DNA from 4 places in the Telluria sp. Soil_C_11 genome. Region 1 is predicted to be linked to each of the others. Evidence: predicted binding sites of a transcription regulator. Region 1 holds the regulator's gene; each other region holds the start of a gene.
The links. Region 1 encodes LexA, which represses DNA repair genes until DNA is damaged. Its sites were predicted from a motif close to ACTGTATNNNNATACAGT; they were not measured.
Positions count from the first base shown of each region.

Region 2: a site for LexA is predicted at 2,296-2,313, ahead of recA (recombinase RecA). Genes of this name have one in related genera too.
Region 3: a site for LexA is predicted at 1,700-1,717, ahead of dinB (DNA polymerase IV). Genes of this name have one in related genera too.
Region 4: a site for LexA is predicted at 1,475-1,492, ahead of AC3A6M_RS21050 (DNA topoisomerase IV subunit B). Genes of this name have one in related genera too.

Region 1 is NZ_JBDGIN010000008.1:116,151-120,220, forward strand. Features, by position in the region: gene AC3A6M_RS15085 (cystathionine gamma-synthase family protein) at 1-86, shown strand, start outside; gene AC3A6M_RS15090 (tetratricopeptide repeat protein) at 174-974, shown strand; gene AC3A6M_RS15095 (tetratricopeptide repeat protein) at 1,059-1,814, shown strand; gene lexA (transcriptional repressor LexA) at 1,860-2,504, opposite strand; gene rpsF (30S ribosomal protein S6) at 2,761-3,144, shown strand; gene priB (primosomal replication protein N) at 3,186-3,479, shown strand; gene rpsR (30S ribosomal protein S18) at 3,519-3,809, shown strand; gene rplI (50S ribosomal protein L9) at 3,843-4,070, shown strand, end outside.
Region 2 is NZ_JBDGIN010000015.1:3,058-7,127, reverse strand. Features, by position in the region: gene AC3A6M_RS19840 (sensor histidine kinase) at 1-1,411, opposite strand, end outside; gene AC3A6M_RS19835 (response regulator) at 1,478-2,185, opposite strand; gene recA (recombinase RecA) at 2,377-3,459, shown strand; gene recX (recombination regulator RecX) at 3,475-3,930, shown strand.
Region 3 is NZ_JBDGIN010000004.1:462-4,531, forward strand. Features, by position in the region: gene AC3A6M_RS07965 (recombination-associated protein RdgC) at 1-535, opposite strand, end outside; gene dinB (DNA polymerase IV) at 623-1,699, opposite strand; gene AC3A6M_RS07975 (S8 family peptidase) at 1,829-3,616, opposite strand; gene AC3A6M_RS07980 (S8 family peptidase) at 3,772-4,070, opposite strand, start outside.
Region 4 is NZ_JBDGIN010000017.1:61,379-65,448, forward strand. Features, by position in the region: gene AC3A6M_RS21050 (DNA topoisomerase IV subunit B) at 1-1,345, opposite strand, end outside; gene AC3A6M_RS21055 (gamma-glutamyl-gamma-aminobutyrate hydrolase family protein) at 1,587-2,567, shown strand; gene AC3A6M_RS21060 (SRPBCC family protein) at 2,676-3,122, opposite strand; gene AC3A6M_RS21065 (hypothetical protein) at 3,212-3,559, shown strand; gene AC3A6M_RS21070 (tetratricopeptide repeat protein) at 3,652-4,070, shown strand, end outside.

The sequences.
Region 1 (4,070 bases):
CGGTGGGGATCGAGGATACGCAGGATTTGCTGCGCGATTTCGGCGAAGCATTATCGCCGACATCATTGCAACATAACGCAACATAATAAACAGCGATCTTATGCATATTGGCTTGAAGTCCTGGCAATCTCTACCTACCATGAAGCTTCATTGCCCCTAACGTGGAGATTCAGATGAAAAAGTTATTGTGCGTATCCCTGATGCTGATTTCCGGCGTTGTATTTGCTGACGATCTGAATGAGGCAAATAAACTGTTGAATGCCAAGGAATATGGACGGGCGCTGCCTATCTATGCCCGGCTTGCAGAAGCAGGAAATGCGGAAGCACAATTTCGCCTTGGAGAAATGTACTGGTTTGGCGACGGTACTGCACCCGATCTGAAAAAGGCAGCTGCCTGGTTCCAGAAATCGGCAGCGGCCGGCAACAAGGATGCGGCGGAATCGCTGCAATCCCTGAACCGCCGCGAGACGCGAGGTAATGAAATCGTCTATTGGATGAAGGAATATAAAGGCGAAGATCTGACTTCGGGTAAATACGCCTGCGCTGCGCCGACCATTCCAGTCGTCTCGAAAACGAATTCCGAAATCAAGAAGGTTTCGGATGACGTGGCAACCTGGCAGGAATGCTATAACGGCGCCGTTGCCAATCTCAAGAGCCTGTCGCCGGTATTGAAACATGTGCCCAAGGATGTGCTCGACATGATGACGCCGGCGGAGATCAGCCAGACCCAGTCGCATCTCGATCAGGTGTTCGCGAATGTCGCACGTTCGATGGGCGATAGCGCGTCGGCGGTGCTGGCCCAGCGTGACGCCTGGTCCAAGGCGACCAATACCTACGTCGCCGATGTGAACAAGAAGAACGCCGAGGAAACCGCCCGCAACAAAATGCAGATCACGACCGATCTGCGCCGGGTGTACGAGGGGAATCAGGCACTGGCCAATGCCCCCCGGGGCGCCAATCCGGCAAATCACTGAACTTGCCGTTACAGTTGAGTAATTGGCACTCGCCGATCCAGGCGATATCATGTGCCATTACTCAACTGCATAGATCGATCGCACGTGAAAACTGTCGTTTTTTGCCTGAGCATGCTGTTGGCGGGAACCTGCTCCGCCGACGAGCTTGCTGCCGCCAATGCGGCGTTTACCAACAAGGATTATGCCGGCGCGCTGCAGCGCTATACGAAGCTGGCGAATGCCGGCAACATCGAGGCCCAGCAGCACCTGGGCGAAATGTACTTGTACGGCGAGGCCGGCGCCGTCGACGAGGCCAAGGCCGAGGCCTGGTTCCGCAAGGCCGCGGCGAAGGGCAATAGCGTCGCCATCGCTTCTCTCGACCTGATGCGCCGGCGCGGCGAACACCGTGCCGACATCGATTACTGGGTCGACAAATACGATGGCTCCGACCTGACCACCGGTCAATACCGCTGCCCGGCGCCGCGCTTTCCTACGGTTTCCAAGCAGAGCGACGAGATCGACCGGGTCTCGGCCAGCATGACGAAGTGGCAGGAATGCTATAACGCCCAGGCGCGCGCGCTGAATGAGGCGTCGCCGCTGACCAAGCGGATCCCCGCCGATGTGGCAAAGCTGATCAACAAGTCGGAGATGGAGCGGGCGGAGAAACGATTGGCCGAGGTCTATACCAACCTGACCGAGAGCGCCCAGGTCAAGGCCAAGCTGGTGCTGGCCGACTTTGCCGTGTGGCGCGACGCCACCGACGCCTGGGTCAAGGAACACAACGAGATCGTGAAGAGCACGCCGAGCCTGGAACGCGAGAAGGAACTCGAGAATCGGCGCAACAACCGCGTCAACAATTGACGCGCCGCCGGCCTGGCTTTGCGCCCGGCCGGCGTAGTACCTGGCTTAGTGCCAGGAACGCAGCAGGCCGACAGCCAGGCCTTCGAGCGCGAACTCGTCGTTCTGCGGATCGACCGTGATGACGGAGAAGTCCGGGTTTTCCGGCAGTAGTTCGATGGTGCTGCCGTTCTTGCGGTAGCGCTTGACGGTGACTTCGTCGCCGATGCGGGCAACCACGATCTGGCCGTTCTTGGCCGAATCCACTTTCTTGACAGCCAAAAAGTCGCCGTCGCAGATGCCGGCGTCGCGCATCGACCAGCCCCGGACCTTCAGCAGGAAGTCGGGCTTGGCCGAGAACATGGCCGGGTCGACCGAATAGGTGGCTTCGACGTGTTCCTGGGCCAGGATGGGCGAACCGGCGGCGACGCGGCCGACCAGCGGCAGCGACATCAGCAGGGCGGCCGGCACTGCGGGCAGCGGAGCGTTGTCGGTCGCGGCGCTGCCGACCAGGCGGATGCCGCGCGAGGTGCCGGGAGAAATTTCGATCGCGCCCTTGCGCGCCAGGGCTTGCAGGTGTTCTTCGGCTGCGTTGGCCGAGCGGAAGCCAAGCTCCTGGGCGATTTCGGCGCGGGTCGGCGGGAAACCGGTGTTGTCGATGGCTTCCTTGATCAGGTTGAGGATCTGTTCTTGCCGTGCGGTGAGCTTAAGCATGGTGTATGTGCGTAGATGAGCGGGGTGCGAGTGAAACTCGATACCCTGTATTTTTGTACAGTATTGCGCCGGGCGCAAGGGGATTCCGTGCGTTTTGGCGGTTTTTTTTGCCTGGCGGGCACAGCCAATGCCCGCTGGACCGCACACGGCGATTGAGCTCTTGACGTTTTTACGGTTATAATGTCGGGCTTTCCCTTCCCACACTCGTCTTGACGCCGAGGTGGGCATTTGTTTAAACGTCCTTAAGGAGTGTTGCATGCGTCATTATGAAATCGTGTTTATCGTCCACCCGGACCAGAGCGAGCAGGTCCCGGCGATGATCGAGCGCTACAAGACCACGGTCACCTCGCGCGGCGGTAACATCCACCGCGTCGAAGACTGGGGCCGCCGTCAAATGGCTTACCAGATCCAGAAGCTGCCGAAGGCACACTACATCTGCATGAACATCGAGTGCGACAACGAGACCCTGGTCGAGCTGGAAACCGCATTCAAATTCAATGATGCCGTGCTGCGTCATCTGACCGTCAAGATGAAGAAGGCCGAAACCGCACCGTCGCCGATGATGAAGTCGGTGCAGCGCGAAGACGCAGCCAAGAGCCACCGCGCCGAAGCTGCCGCCGCTCCGGTCGCAGCCGCCTAATCCGTTCAGACTAGAAACGCGGAAAGAAGCGCGCAAGGGCAGTGAACGAGCTGTTGCTGGTCGCAAGCATCGCGGAACGCGATATCCTGCGCTACACCCCGGCCGGCATTCCCATCGTCAGCGGCATCCTGCAGCATGGATCGCAGCAGACGGAGGCGGGAATAGCCAGGCAGGTCGAGTTCGAGATCGCCGCGGTTGCCGCGGGAGATATTTCGGGCCGATTCGCCGATGCCGAACTGGGAGCGGTACACCAGTTCAGGGGATTTCTGGCCAAGAAGAACCGCAACAGCAAAGCCCTGGTGTTTCACATCATTGATTTCAGTGCCGCCGCATAAAAACATTGCGGCCACCCATTTAGATACAGGAGCCTCAAAATGGCATTCGGTAAAAAGTTCGACAAAAACAAAGCCAAGGAAAAACTGAAGCGCAAACAGCAGAACCCGCTGTTCAAGCGCAAGAAGTTCTGCCGCTTCACCGCTGCAGGCGTGGAACAGGTTGACTACAAAGACGTCGACACCCTGAAGGATTTCGTCCAGGAAAACGGCAAGATCATGCCGGCACGCCTGACCGGCACCAAGGCGCACTACCAGCGCCAAGTGGATACCGCGATCAAGCGCGCCCGCTACCTGGCCCTGCTGCCGTACACCGACCTGCACAACGCTTAATCGTCGGTCACGACACGTATACTGGAGAATAATATGCAAGTCATCCTGCTGGAAAAAGTCGTCAACGTCGGCAACCTGGGCGACGTGGTCAAGGTCAAGGACGGTTACGCACGTAACTTCCTGATCCCGCAAAAGAAAGCCCGCCGTGCTACCGAATCGGCCGTGGCCGAGTTCGAAGTCAAGCGCGCCGAACTGGAAAAGGCAGCCGCCGAGAAGCTGGCAGCCGCACAAGCCCAAGGCGAGAAGCTGAACGGCATGACC
Region 2 (4,070 bases), on a different contig from region 1:
GGCGCGCGATCTCGCGCACGATCGCCAGCCCGAGGCCGGAGCCGGAGGCGCTGGAACCGAGGATGCGGTAGAAGCGCTCGAACACGCGCGGACGCTCGCCCGGCGCGATGCCGGGGCCGGTGTCCTCGACCTCGAGCAGGGCCAGGCCGGCATCGCTGCGCACGCGCACGGTGACGCTGCCGCCCGGCGGGGTGTAGCGCAGCGCGTTGTCGATCAGGTTCGACAGCAGCTCGCGCAGCATCATGCCGTTCCCCAGGATCTCCAGCGCGCCGTCCGGGTCTTCGTAGCCGAGGTCGATCTCGTGGGTGAACGAGGCCGGCACCCAGTCCTGCACCACGGCGCGCGCCAGCAGCGACAGGTCGAGCGGATCGAGCGCCAGGCCGGCGTGCGGCTGGTTCTCGGCGCGCGCCAGCGCCAGCAGCTGGTTGACCAGGCGCGTCGCCGATTCCGAACTCTTCGCCAGCTGTTCCAGCGAGCGGTGGATCTCGTCCGGGTCGAGCTGGCGCAGCGCCAGTTCGGACTGCATGCGCATGCCGGCCAGCGGGGTTTTCATCTGGTGCGCGGCGTCGGCGATGAAGCGCTTCTGGGCGTCGATCGTGTGGCCGAGGCGCGCCAGCATGTCGTTCAGCGAGCCGACCAGCGGCGAGATCTCTTCCGGCACCTGGCGCGAATCGATCGGCGACAGGTCGTCCGGCGGACGCGCGCGGATCCGCTCCTGCAGCTGGGCCAGCGGCGACAGCCCGCGCGACAGGGCGAACCAGACCAGGGCCAGGATCACCGGCAGGATGATGAACTGCGGCAGGATCACGCCCTTGATGATCTCGTTGGCGAGCTGGGCGCGCTTCTCCAGCGTTTCCGCCACCTGCACCAGGGCCAGGCGCGGCTCGGCGCCGCCGCGCGCGCTGCGGTCGAGCAGTGGCTGCAGGTTGACCCAGGCATAGGCGATCCGCACCGGGGTGCCGTGCAGGCTCTCGGTGCGGAAGTGCACCCGGCCGCTGCGCTCGGCGTCGTCCGGCGGCGGCAGCGGCAGGTCGCGGTCGCCATCCACGACTTCGTTGCGCGGCCCGGTGATCTGGAAGTAGACGCTGTCGACGTCGTCGGCGCGCAGGATGTCGCGCGCGCTGCCGGGCAGGCGCGCCACCACCTTGCCGTCGACTTCCTTGACCTGCTGGGCCAGCACGGTGACGTTGTCTTCCAGCGCATGGTCGAAGGGCTGGTTCGCGATCGACTTCGCCACCAGGTAGGTGATCGCGATGCTCATCGGCCACAGCAGCAGAAGCGGGGCCAGCATCCAGTCGAGGATCTCGCCGAACAGCGAATGCTGGATGCTCTCCTCGGGCTCGGGCCGCGGCGGCACATACAGGGGCTCCGGCGCCGGTTCCAGCGCGGGATCGGGCGCTGCCTCGTACATGGATTCCGCCTCGATGGCGCCGGCGCTGCGCCGCTTCAGGGACTTCATGCCGGCCTTGCCCCCGGCTTACTTGCCGCTGCCGGCGGCGGAGGCCTTGCGCGCGCTGTCGGCGTAGCGCTCCAGGCAGTAGCCCAGGCCGCGCACGGTGGCGATGCGGATGCCGCCGGTCTCGATCTTCTTGCGCAGGCGGTGCACGTAGACCTCGATGGCGTTGTTCGACACTTCCTCTCCCCATTCGCACAGGTGGTCGACCAGCTGTTCCTTCGAGACCAGGCGCCCGGTGCGCGCCAGAAGGATCTCGAGCAGGCCCAGTTCGCGCGCCGACAGGTCGAGCATCTGGTCGTCGATGTAGGCGCTGCGCCCGACCTGGTCGTACGCCAGCGGGCCGTGGCGGATCACGGTCGAGCCGCCGCCCTGGCCGCGCCGGGTCAGGGCGCGCACCCGCGCCTCGAGTTCCGACAGGGCGAACGGCTTGGCCATGTAGTCGTCGGCGCCGGCGTCGAGGCCGCCGACGCGCTGCTCGATCGAGTCGGCGGCGGTGAGGATCAGCACGGGGAGCAGCGAGCCGCGCGCGCGCAGGCGGCGCAGCACGTCGAGTCCGGACAGTTTCGGCAGGCCGAGGTCGAGGATCAGCAGGTCGAACTCCTGGGTCGACAGCGCGGTGTCCGCATCCTGGCCGTTCTTCACGCAGTCGATCGCATAACCGGACTGGCGCAAGGAACGCGTCAGGCCGTCGGCGAGTACGCTATCATCCTCGGCTAGTAGAATACGCATGGCTGCCCCCTCTGGTTTATCGTTTGACCCTAGCTTACCCGCATATTGTGTGTGATGTTTCGCAACATGTCGACTTGATCAAACAGCGGTAAATATCGCTTGCCAAAACCACTGGGATTTTATACAGTACTCCCTATTGAAAACGCGCGAGCGGCCCTTATCTTGGTTCACTCTAGGACAGAAAGAAAGTTATGGACGACAAAAAATCCGCAGTAAACGCAGCAGAGAAGGGCAAAGCCCTGGCAGCAGCCCTCGCGCAGATCGAAAAGCAGTTCGGCAAGGGCTCGGTCATGCGCATGGACATCAATGCGCCGGTCGAGGAAGTGCAGACCGTGTCCACCGGCTCGCTGGGCCTGGACATCGCGCTGGGCGTCGGTGGCCTGCCGCGCGGCCGTATCGTCGAGATCTACGGCCCGGAATCCTCGGGTAAGACCACGCTGACCCTGCAAACCATTGCCCAGATGCAGAAGCTGGGCGGCACCTGCGCCTTCATCGACGCCGAGCACGCGCTGGACGTCACCTATGCGCAGAAGCTGGGCATCAAGCTGGACGAGCTGCTGATCTCGCAGCCGGACACCGGCGAGCAGGCGCTCGAAATCACCGACGCGCTGGTGCGCTCGGGCAGCGTCGACCTGGTGGTCATCGACTCGGTGGCGGCACTGACCCCGCGCGCCGAGATCGAAGGCGACATGGGCGACTCCCTGCCGGGCCTGCAAGCCCGTCTGATGTCGCAGGCGCTGCGCAAGCTGACCGGCTCGATCAACCGTACGAACACCCTGGTGATCTTCATTAACCAGATCCGTATGAAGATCGGCGTCATGTTCGGCAGCCCGGAAACCACGACCGGCGGTAACGCGCTGAAGTTCTACGCCTCCGTGCGCCTGGACATCCGCCGTACCGGTTCGATCAAGTCCGGTGACGAGGTGATCGGTAACGAAACCAAGGTCAAGGTCGTCAAGAACAAGATCGCTCCTCCGTTCAAGGAAGCCCACTTCGACATCCTGTATGGCGAAGGCACTTCCCGCGAAGGCGAGATCATCGACCTGGGCGTGGACAACAAGATCGTCGAGAAGTCGGGTTCGTGGTACAGCTACGGTGGCGAACGCATCGGTCAGGGCAAGGACAATGCACGTCAATTCCTGAAAGACCGCCCGGCCCTGGCCCGCGAGATCGAAAACAAGGTCCGTGCCGCCCTGGGCGTGCGCGAACTGGGGCCGGTCGCCGCCGGTGAGGCCGTGGCGCCTGCCGCTGCCGAAGTTGGCGACGAAGAGTAATCCCCGGGCGCTCCGGTGAGGCAAGTCCTGAGCTTGAAAGCGCGCGCGTTGAAATACCTTTCGATGCGCGAGCACAGCCGGATCGAGCTGGGGCGCAAGCTGGCTCGCTATGCCGAGGAGGGCGACGACGTCGAAGCCCTCCTCGATTTCCTTGAAAAGAACAACTGGCTGTCGCAGGAACGGTTCGCCGAATCGCTGGTGCACCGCCGTGCCGGCCGCTATGGCAACAGCCGGGTGCTGGCCGAACTCCAGCAGCATGGCCTGAAGGGCGAAGAGCTCGACGAGCTCAAGTCCGGCCTGAAGGAAACCGAAACCGCACGCGCCAGGGAAGTCTGGCGCCGCAAGTTCGACCGGGTTCCGCAGGATGCCGAAGAACGCAGTAAACAAATGCGCTTCCTGATGGCGCGCGGTTTCTCGCAGGGCGCAATCCGCAGCGCGCTGCAGGGACGGGACGAGGACGACGACGAATAGTCGCGAACCCGCCGCCGGTCCGGCCGCTTCGCCGCTGCATCGCCGGGCTTCCACGCCGAGGCGCAAGCGCACAGCGCCATCCGCCGATGTGCCGCCTTGCCGGGCACACCTCCTCAACGACGGAATGACGCTGTGCGCTT
Region 3 (4,070 bases), on a different contig from region 1:
ATTCCAGCCAGCCGGTCATCACGGCCACCGGCGAGCTCTGCACGCGCAGCGATTCCAGCGGCATCTTGTCGACCGCCTTCAGCAGCAGCTTGATCACGTCGTCGGCCTTGGACGGGCTGGCGGCGTCGATCACCAGCCAGCCGTTGACCGGGTCGATCCAGGTCCAGACGTTGCTGCGGATCGAAAACGCGCGCGGCAGCAGCTCGTCGGCCACGCGCTCCTTCAGTTCCTTCATCGCCTTCTTGCCCGGCGGGAAGCCCTGCTGCTCTTCCAGCTCGGCGGCCCTGGCCTTGGCCACCTGGTTGATCACCGAGCCCGGCAGCAGCTTCTTTTCGGTGCCCAGCATCATCAGCATCTGCTTGTTCACTTCGTGGACCAGCTTGCCGTTGCCGCGCGGCGAATCCCAGCCCTGGCGCAGCAGTTCATTGCTGCTGGCCGGCGTGAACGCCTGCGATTGCAGCGCCTCTTCCATTTGTTCGGCGGTAAATGCCCACGGTGCAGGCAGGCGGTAAATCTGAAGATTCTTGAACCACATAGTTGCTTTCAGTTATCTCTCAATTCCAGGGGAACGACATTCTACACGCTGCCGGGCAGCAATTTTCACCCGACAGGGCAGCCTTTTTTAATGTGTTGTGCGTTCGTCAAACAGACTGAGCTGCTCGACCTGCTCGGTATCGCCGAGCCGCACGCCGACGCCCAGCAAACGCACCGGGCGGCTGGCGCGCAGCCAGCCGGTTTCCATCAGGTGCGTATAGATACCCAGGTTCGGCGCGTAGCCGACGCACTCGACCGTAGTCTGCTGGAAGTCGTTGAACTTGATTTTCACGAACAGCTTGTTGATGAATTTTTCCGCATTGTTGCGCTTGATACGTCCCTGCAGGTGCTCCATCAGTTCCGGCAGCAGGGCCAGGCAGGCTGCCAGGTCCGGCACGTCCGGGGTATAGGTTTCCTCGGTGCTGATCGACTTGCGCTCGCGGAGCGGATTGACTTCGCGATAGTCGATGCCGCGGCACAGGTCGTACAGCCGGCCGCCGAAGGAACCGAAATGCTCTTGCAGCTTCGCCATGCTCCAGCTGCGCAGATCGGCGCAGGTCTGTATTCCGAGGCCGTTCATCTTGGCCGCCGTCACCTTGCCGACGCCATGCAGCTTTTTTACCGGCAGTGCGGCCACGAACGCGTCGACCTCGCCAGGTCGCACCAGGAACAGGCCGTCCGGCTTGTTCCAGTCGCTGGCGATCTTGGCCACGAACTTGTTCGGCGCCACCCCGGCCGAGGCCGTGATGCCGACCGTCTCGGCAATGCGCCGGCGGATCTCCTGTGCGATCAGGGTCGCGCTGCCCTTGCAATGCGGCGACGCCGTCACGTCCAGGTAAGCCTCGTCCAGCGACAGCGGCTCCACCAGTTCCGTGTAATCGCGGTAGATGTCCATGATCTGGCGCGAGGCGATCCGGTACTTCTCCATGTTCGGCGGGATCAGCAGCAGTTCCGGGCACAGCTTCATCGCCTGGGCGGTGGCCATCGCCGAATGGATGCCGTAGCGGCGCGCCTCGTAATTGCAGGTGGCGATCACGCCGCGCTGGTCCGGCCTTCCCCCGACCGCCAGCGGCCGGCCGCGCAGCGACGGGTCGTCCCGCATCTCGACGGATGCGTAGAAACAGTCGCAATCGCAGTGGATGATCTTGCGGGTCGGGGTGTTCATACTGTAATTGCATACAGTATCTTCGGAATGGCGCGATGATGCAAGAGTGCAATGCCGGTCATCGCCGAATAAAAAAGGCGCGCAACCTGCGTCGCGCGCCCTCTTCCTGCCGCCGGCAGGCGATGCCGCTTACCAGGTGAACTTCAGCGTGTACTTGCCGACGCCCCCCGCGTGATAGCGCACGCGAATGTAACGCGCCTGGGTGGTGGTCGCGGTGTTCGTCACCGACACCGCATCGCTCACGCCGGCGCCGTTGGTGCTCTGCGCCAGCTGGGTGCCGCCGGCGTTGTAGGCGTACAGGTCATAGTCCAGCGCGCTCGAACCCTGGGTCAGGGTGGCGGTCAGGGTCTTGCCGGCCGGGACCTGGACCACGAAGTAGTCGTTGTCGGTCGTGCTCGACAGGCTGCCGCTGACCACGGCGCCCGACACGCTCACCGCGTTGGCGGTCGAGATGTAGTTGTTCGACTCCACCTCGTTCTGCGCCGGCGGCTGCACCGTGGTGGTGGCCGTGACCGCGTTCACGGCCGCGGCGGCATCGACGATGCCTGCGCCGCAACCCGAGCAGCTTGCCGGGAAGGCGCGCGCGGTGGCTTTCAGCCTGGCTTCGACTTCGTCCGGGGTCAGGTTCGGATTCTTCGCCAGCATCAGGGCGGCCACGCCGGCCACGTGCGGCGTCGCCATCGAGGTGCCCATCATGTAGCCGTAGTTGTCGCCCGCCGGCGTGGTGGTGCCGGCGTTCCAGGTCGACAGGATCGCGCCGCCGCTGTCGCCGCCCGGCGCCGCCACGTCGACCACCGTGCCGTAGTTCGAATACGACGCCTTGCCGCCGCTACGGTTCACCGCCGCCACCGTGATCACGCCGGCGCAACTGGCCGGGTTCGCGTTCGACGCATTGACGTTCGAATTGCCGGCCGCGACCACGACCACGGCGCCGCGCGAACGCGCGCTGTTGATCGCAGCCTGGGTCGTGCTGTCGCAGGCGCCGCTGCCGCCCAGCGACAGGTTCAGCACGCGCGCCTTGTTCGCGTTGGCCGGCGCACCGGTGACGGCGCCGCCGGACGCCCAGATCATGGCATCCGCGATGTCCGAGGTATAGCCGCCGCACTTGCCCAGCACGCGCACCGGAACCACCTTGGCGCCGAAGGCGACGCCGGCCACGCCGACGCCGTTGTTGGTCCTGGCGGCGATGGTGCCGGCCACGTGGGTGCCGTGCCAGCTCGAGGCCTGGTCCTGCGCCGGCGTGCCGCCGCCGCACTGGCCGGCAACGGTGCTGTCGCCGACGTCGCTGGCATCGCTGTCGCGGCCGTTGCCGTCGGCGGCGATGGTCGCGCTGGTGATGAAATCATAGCCCGGCAGGATCTGGCCCGACAGGTCGGCGTGCGGACGGTAGCCGGTATCGATCACGGCCACGTTGACGCCGGCGCCGGTCGACTTGTCCCAGGCGGCCGGCAGGTTCAGGCCGCCCTTGGCTTCGTAGTAGTGCCACTGCTGGCTGTACATCGGGTCGTTCGGCGCGAACAGCGGCACCATGATGCGGTCGGGCTCGGCGTATTCGACGTCCGGATCGCGCGCCTTCAGTTCGGCGGCCAGGGCGCGGGCTTCGTCCAGCGACATCGTGCGGCTGAGCTGCAGCACGTCGGCGCCGGTGGCGGTCGCGCGCAGCGCGCGCATGGTGGCGCCGAGCTGCTGGCCGGCGCGGGCCTGCAGGGCCTGGCGTGCGGCCGACGTGGCGCGGGCGGGCATGGCGCCCTTGGAATTGTCGACCGCGTCCTTGTACTTGACGATCAGGCGGTCGGTCTGGGTGATGGCCTGGGTAAGTGCCGCATCGGACGGCGCGGCATGTGCAGCCAGCGAGCCGAAGGCGACGAGGGCTGCGGCGCAGATTTTCAACACGGGAGTCATCTTGTGGTGCGTCATGCTTGCTTCCTCTTTCCGATTAACCGAACAGGAAAGCGTAACGAAAAGCGGCCCGCTTGGGGCCGCTTTAGGGGTTTTCACCACAGAAAAATTTTTGATAAGTAATTGATTGATAAAGGAAATGTGTCCTTACGGCATTTTCCTTTACAGACAACTTACCAGGTCAGCTTCAGGGTGTACTTGCCGCTGGTCGAACCGGTGCCGCCGCTGTAGTACTTGACGCGCACGTAGACGGCCGCGGTGGTGCTGCCGTTATTGATCACGCTTGCCGAATCCACCGAGCCGGTACCGTTGGTGCTGGAAGTGATCTGGGTGCCGGCGCTGTTGTAGATGTACAGGTCGTAGTCGGAGGTCGAATTCGGCGTCAGGGTCGAGGCCAGGGTCTTGCCAGCCGGCAGCTGGACCAGGAAGTAGTCCGTGTCGGTGCTGCTGGACATGGTGCCGTTGACCGTGG
Region 4 (4,070 bases), on a different contig from region 1:
CGGAACCGCCCGCCGAGTCGCCCTCGACCAGGAACAGTTCGTTGCGGGTGATGTCGGTCGATTCGCAATCGGTGAGCTTGCCCGGCAACACGGCCACGCCCGAGGACTTCTTCTTCTCGACTTTCTGCAGCGAGCGCAGGCGGGATTGCGCCTGCTTGATGACCAGTTCGGCCAGCTTCTTGCCGTAGTCGACGTGCTGGTTCAGCCACAATTCGAGCGGCGGACGGGTGAAGGTCGAGACCAGTTTCACGGCGTCGCGCGAATTCAGGCGCTCCTTGGTCTGGCCCTGGAACTGCGGGTCCAGCACCTTGGCCGACAGCACGAACGAGACGCGCGCGAACACGTCTTCCGGCAGCAGCTTGACGCCCTTGGGCAGCAGCGAGTGCATCTCGACGAAGCTCTTCACGGCGCCGAACAGGCCGTCGCGCAGGCCGGATTCGTGGGTGCCGCCGCTGACGGTCGGGATCAGGTTGACGTAGGATTCGCGCACCACGGCGCCTTCCTCGGTCCAGGCCACGACCCAGGCCGCGCCTTCGCCTTCGGCAAAGCCTTCATCGCCGGAGGCCGCATACTGCGCGCCCTCGAACAGCGGGATCACGGTCTGGCCCTGGCCGACGGTCTGGGACAGCGCCTCGGTCAGGTAGCCGCGCAGGCCTTCGTCGTAGCGCCAGGTTTGCACGTCGCCGGTCTTGGCGTTGGTGAGGGTGACGGTCACGCCCGGCAGCAGCACGGCCTTCGAGCGCAGCAGGCGCTGCAGCTCTGCCATCGGGATGTTCGGCGAATCGAAGTACTTGCCGTCCGGCCAGGCGGTGACGCGGGTGCCGTTCTTCTTGCCGCCGCGCTCGGCAGGGCTGGAGCTCAGCGGCTCGACCACGTCGCCGGCTTCGAAGGCCAGGTTGTGCACGCCGTTGCCCTGGTCGTCCTTGCGCCAGACGGTGATCTCGAGGCGCTTCGACAGCGCGTTCGTGACCGACACGCCGACGCCGTGCAGGCCGCCCGAGAACGCGTAGGCGCCGCCCGAGCCCTTGTCGAACTTGCCGCCCGCGTGCAGGCGCGTGAACACGATCTCGACGGTCGAGACGCCTTCCTCGGGGTGGATGCCGACCGGGATGCCGCGGCCGTCGTCCTCGACCGTGATCGAGCCATCCCCGTTCATCGTCACGGCGATGTTCTTGCAGTGCCCACCCAGCGCCTCGTCCGAGGCGTTGTCGATCACTTCCTGGATGATGTGCAGCGGGTTTTCCGTGCGCGTGTACATGCCCGGACGCTGCTTGACGGGTTCCAGTCCCTTCAGGACCCGGATGGATGATTCGCTGTAGTCGGTTGCGGTTTTCTTGGTGGCCATGCTGAATATTCTGTAATTCGATGCCTGCGCATTCTATCTTGTCGCGCGGCAATAAGGACGCCAAACGACTTGGCAAAAGGCGCCAGTGTCCGTGGTTACGCCCGTTTTGGGAAGAGCTAACAATCAAACACTGTATGGAAATACAGTATTCTTGCCTGTTGAGCGGAAGTTTGCAAGTACTGCTGCAAGGATTCTGCAAATGCAATCGTGCGCGCCCTATGGCAGGGCTATATTTGACTTCATGGTAGAGGACAATGAAAAGCGCGAAACCGGCGGCCCGGCGCAAGACGATCCTGCCAGCCCGCCGCGCGTGCCCGACCGGCGCGCCACCGGAGGATCGTCGTCGCGCTACCTGCGGCATGGCGATACCCCGCTGGCACTGGCCGGGCGCGTACTGCGCTCGCGCTGGCGGGCCATCAGCGACCGCCTGGGGCGCGACTTCATGCGGCGCACGCTGCGGATCGGCGTCTCGGCCCGCATCTTCCATCCGGAACCGGGGGCCGTCGGCCTGCGCAGCAAGAACCTGCAATACCTCGAGGAGTCGATCGCGCAATGGGTCATGTCGCGCGACGTGCTGGTGTTCATGGTGCCGACCGTGAACACGAATGGTCTGCTGCATCCCAGCAACATCACCATGCGCCATTACGCGCGCCACCTCGACGGGCTGGTGCTGCAGGGCGGGGCGGATGTCTCGCCGATGACGTATTCGGAAGCGCCGACCCGGCCCGAGTGGAACGGCGACCGCGCGCGCGACGTCTACGAACTCGAGCTGCTGCACGAATTCGTCGACGCCGGCAAGCCGGTACTGGGCATCTGCCGCGGTTGCCAGCTGATCAACGTTGCCTTCGGCGGAACCCTGTACCAGGATGTCGCCACCAACGTGCCAGGCTCCCAGCCGCACGTCCACGAAGACTATGACGCGCACCGCCATGCGATCGTGTTCCCGCACGGCTCTTCGCTGGGCAAGATGTTCGCCGACCAGAAGCGCCCGATCGTCAATTCGATCCACCACCAGGCCGTGAAGGACCTCGGGCGCGACATCCACGTCGAGGCGATGTCGGACCCGGACGGCATCGTCGAAGCGATCCGCTACCAGCGCGCCCCTTTCGTGATGGGGCTGCAGTGGCATCCGGAATTCCACCGCGCCAAGGGGACGGAGCTGCTCGATTGTACGCCGGTGCTGGATGAGTTCCTGCGGGCGGCGCGCGAGACGCGGCTTTAAAAGACCTCCGTCGTCCCCGCGCAGGCGGGGATCCAATTCTGTTGATGTCTCGTCAGCGCCCGCAAACCTGGGGCCCCGCCTCCGCGGGGACGACGGCGGGGCAACAGATCAGTCCCTGATCTCCGGCTCCACCAGCTTCGCCAGCAGCTCCAGCGATTCCTGCCAGCCCAGGTAACAGGCCTCGGCCGGGATCGCGGCCGGAATGCCTTCCTGCCGGATCTTCACTTCGACGCCGCAGAACACCTCGCGCAGCAGCACCGTGGTCTGCATCCGGCCGGGCAGGTTCGGATCGTCGAATTCGGCCGTGTAGCGCAGGCGCTGGCCCGGCTCCAGCTCCAGGTATTCGCCGCCGAAGGCATGGCTGTGGCCGGTCGTGAAATTCGTGAACGACATCCGGTAGCGGCCGCCGACCCGGCTGTCCATCTCATGCACGGTGCCGATGAAGCCATGCGGCGGGAGCCACTTGGCGAAGGCGGCCGGCGTGGTGAAGGCGCGGTACACGCGGTCGGCGCTGGATTTCAGGACACGGTGCAGTTCAACGGTATTCGTGGACATGATCTCTTCCTTATCGTGGGAGGCCGAGGACGACCCTCTGGTGCTACGACGAACGGACTGTCGGAAATTCGACATGCTAGAGTAAGCCCATGCCAATTCCCCGACAATATCCGGTCACGCCGGACGGCCGCTATTTCGTCGTCAAGGGCCGTCTCTGGCGCACGAGCAACCCCAACCTGGCGCCGGAAGAGCGGCAGGCATGGGTCGACAGGCTGATGAAGGCGCGGCGGCAGGTCGGCATCGCCAGGAAGGCCGGCGACCGCGACGCCGAGCGCGACGCCCGCGCGGAGGTGGACCAGGCCAAGCATGCGCTGGGCGAGCGTGGTCCCGTGTGGTGGACGGATGGGGCGCCGGACCTGAACCGGCGCATGGTGGCGAATACGCCGTATGCCGAGTGGTATGCACGGCTGCCGCCATCCGGCGATCCGGCATCATGAAACCGCCACGCCGGCAAGCTGCACCTTGATAGTGGCCGATGTACATACGCCGTGCTAAGCTGGTCCGCTCTTGGAGAACGCCGAGGCCAGCCATGACCGAAGACATGCACAGGAATCACCGACCGGTTCCCCGCACGATCCGGGTCGAGGGACTGGGTGAGGCGCTGCACGGGCTGCAGCATGAGCTCGACCTGATCAGCCATGCCAGCAAATACGACTGGATCAACAAGCGCCTGATCGTGCTGCGCAACGCCGTCATCGCCTGCGGCGTGCTGGCTGCCATCTTCATCCTGCTGGCCCTGTGCTACCACGAGACCTACCGGCAAACCCTGAATATCGCCGAGTTCGACGTGCCGGAAAAACTGGCCGAGCGCGGCATCACCGGCAAGGTCGTCGCGCGTACCCTGTTCGATGAATTGATCAGGCGCCGCAGGACGGTCGCGACGCTGGACGCGGGCGACGTGAAGGAAGGGTGGACGGAGCACGCCAGCGAAGTCGCCATCCCGGAAAC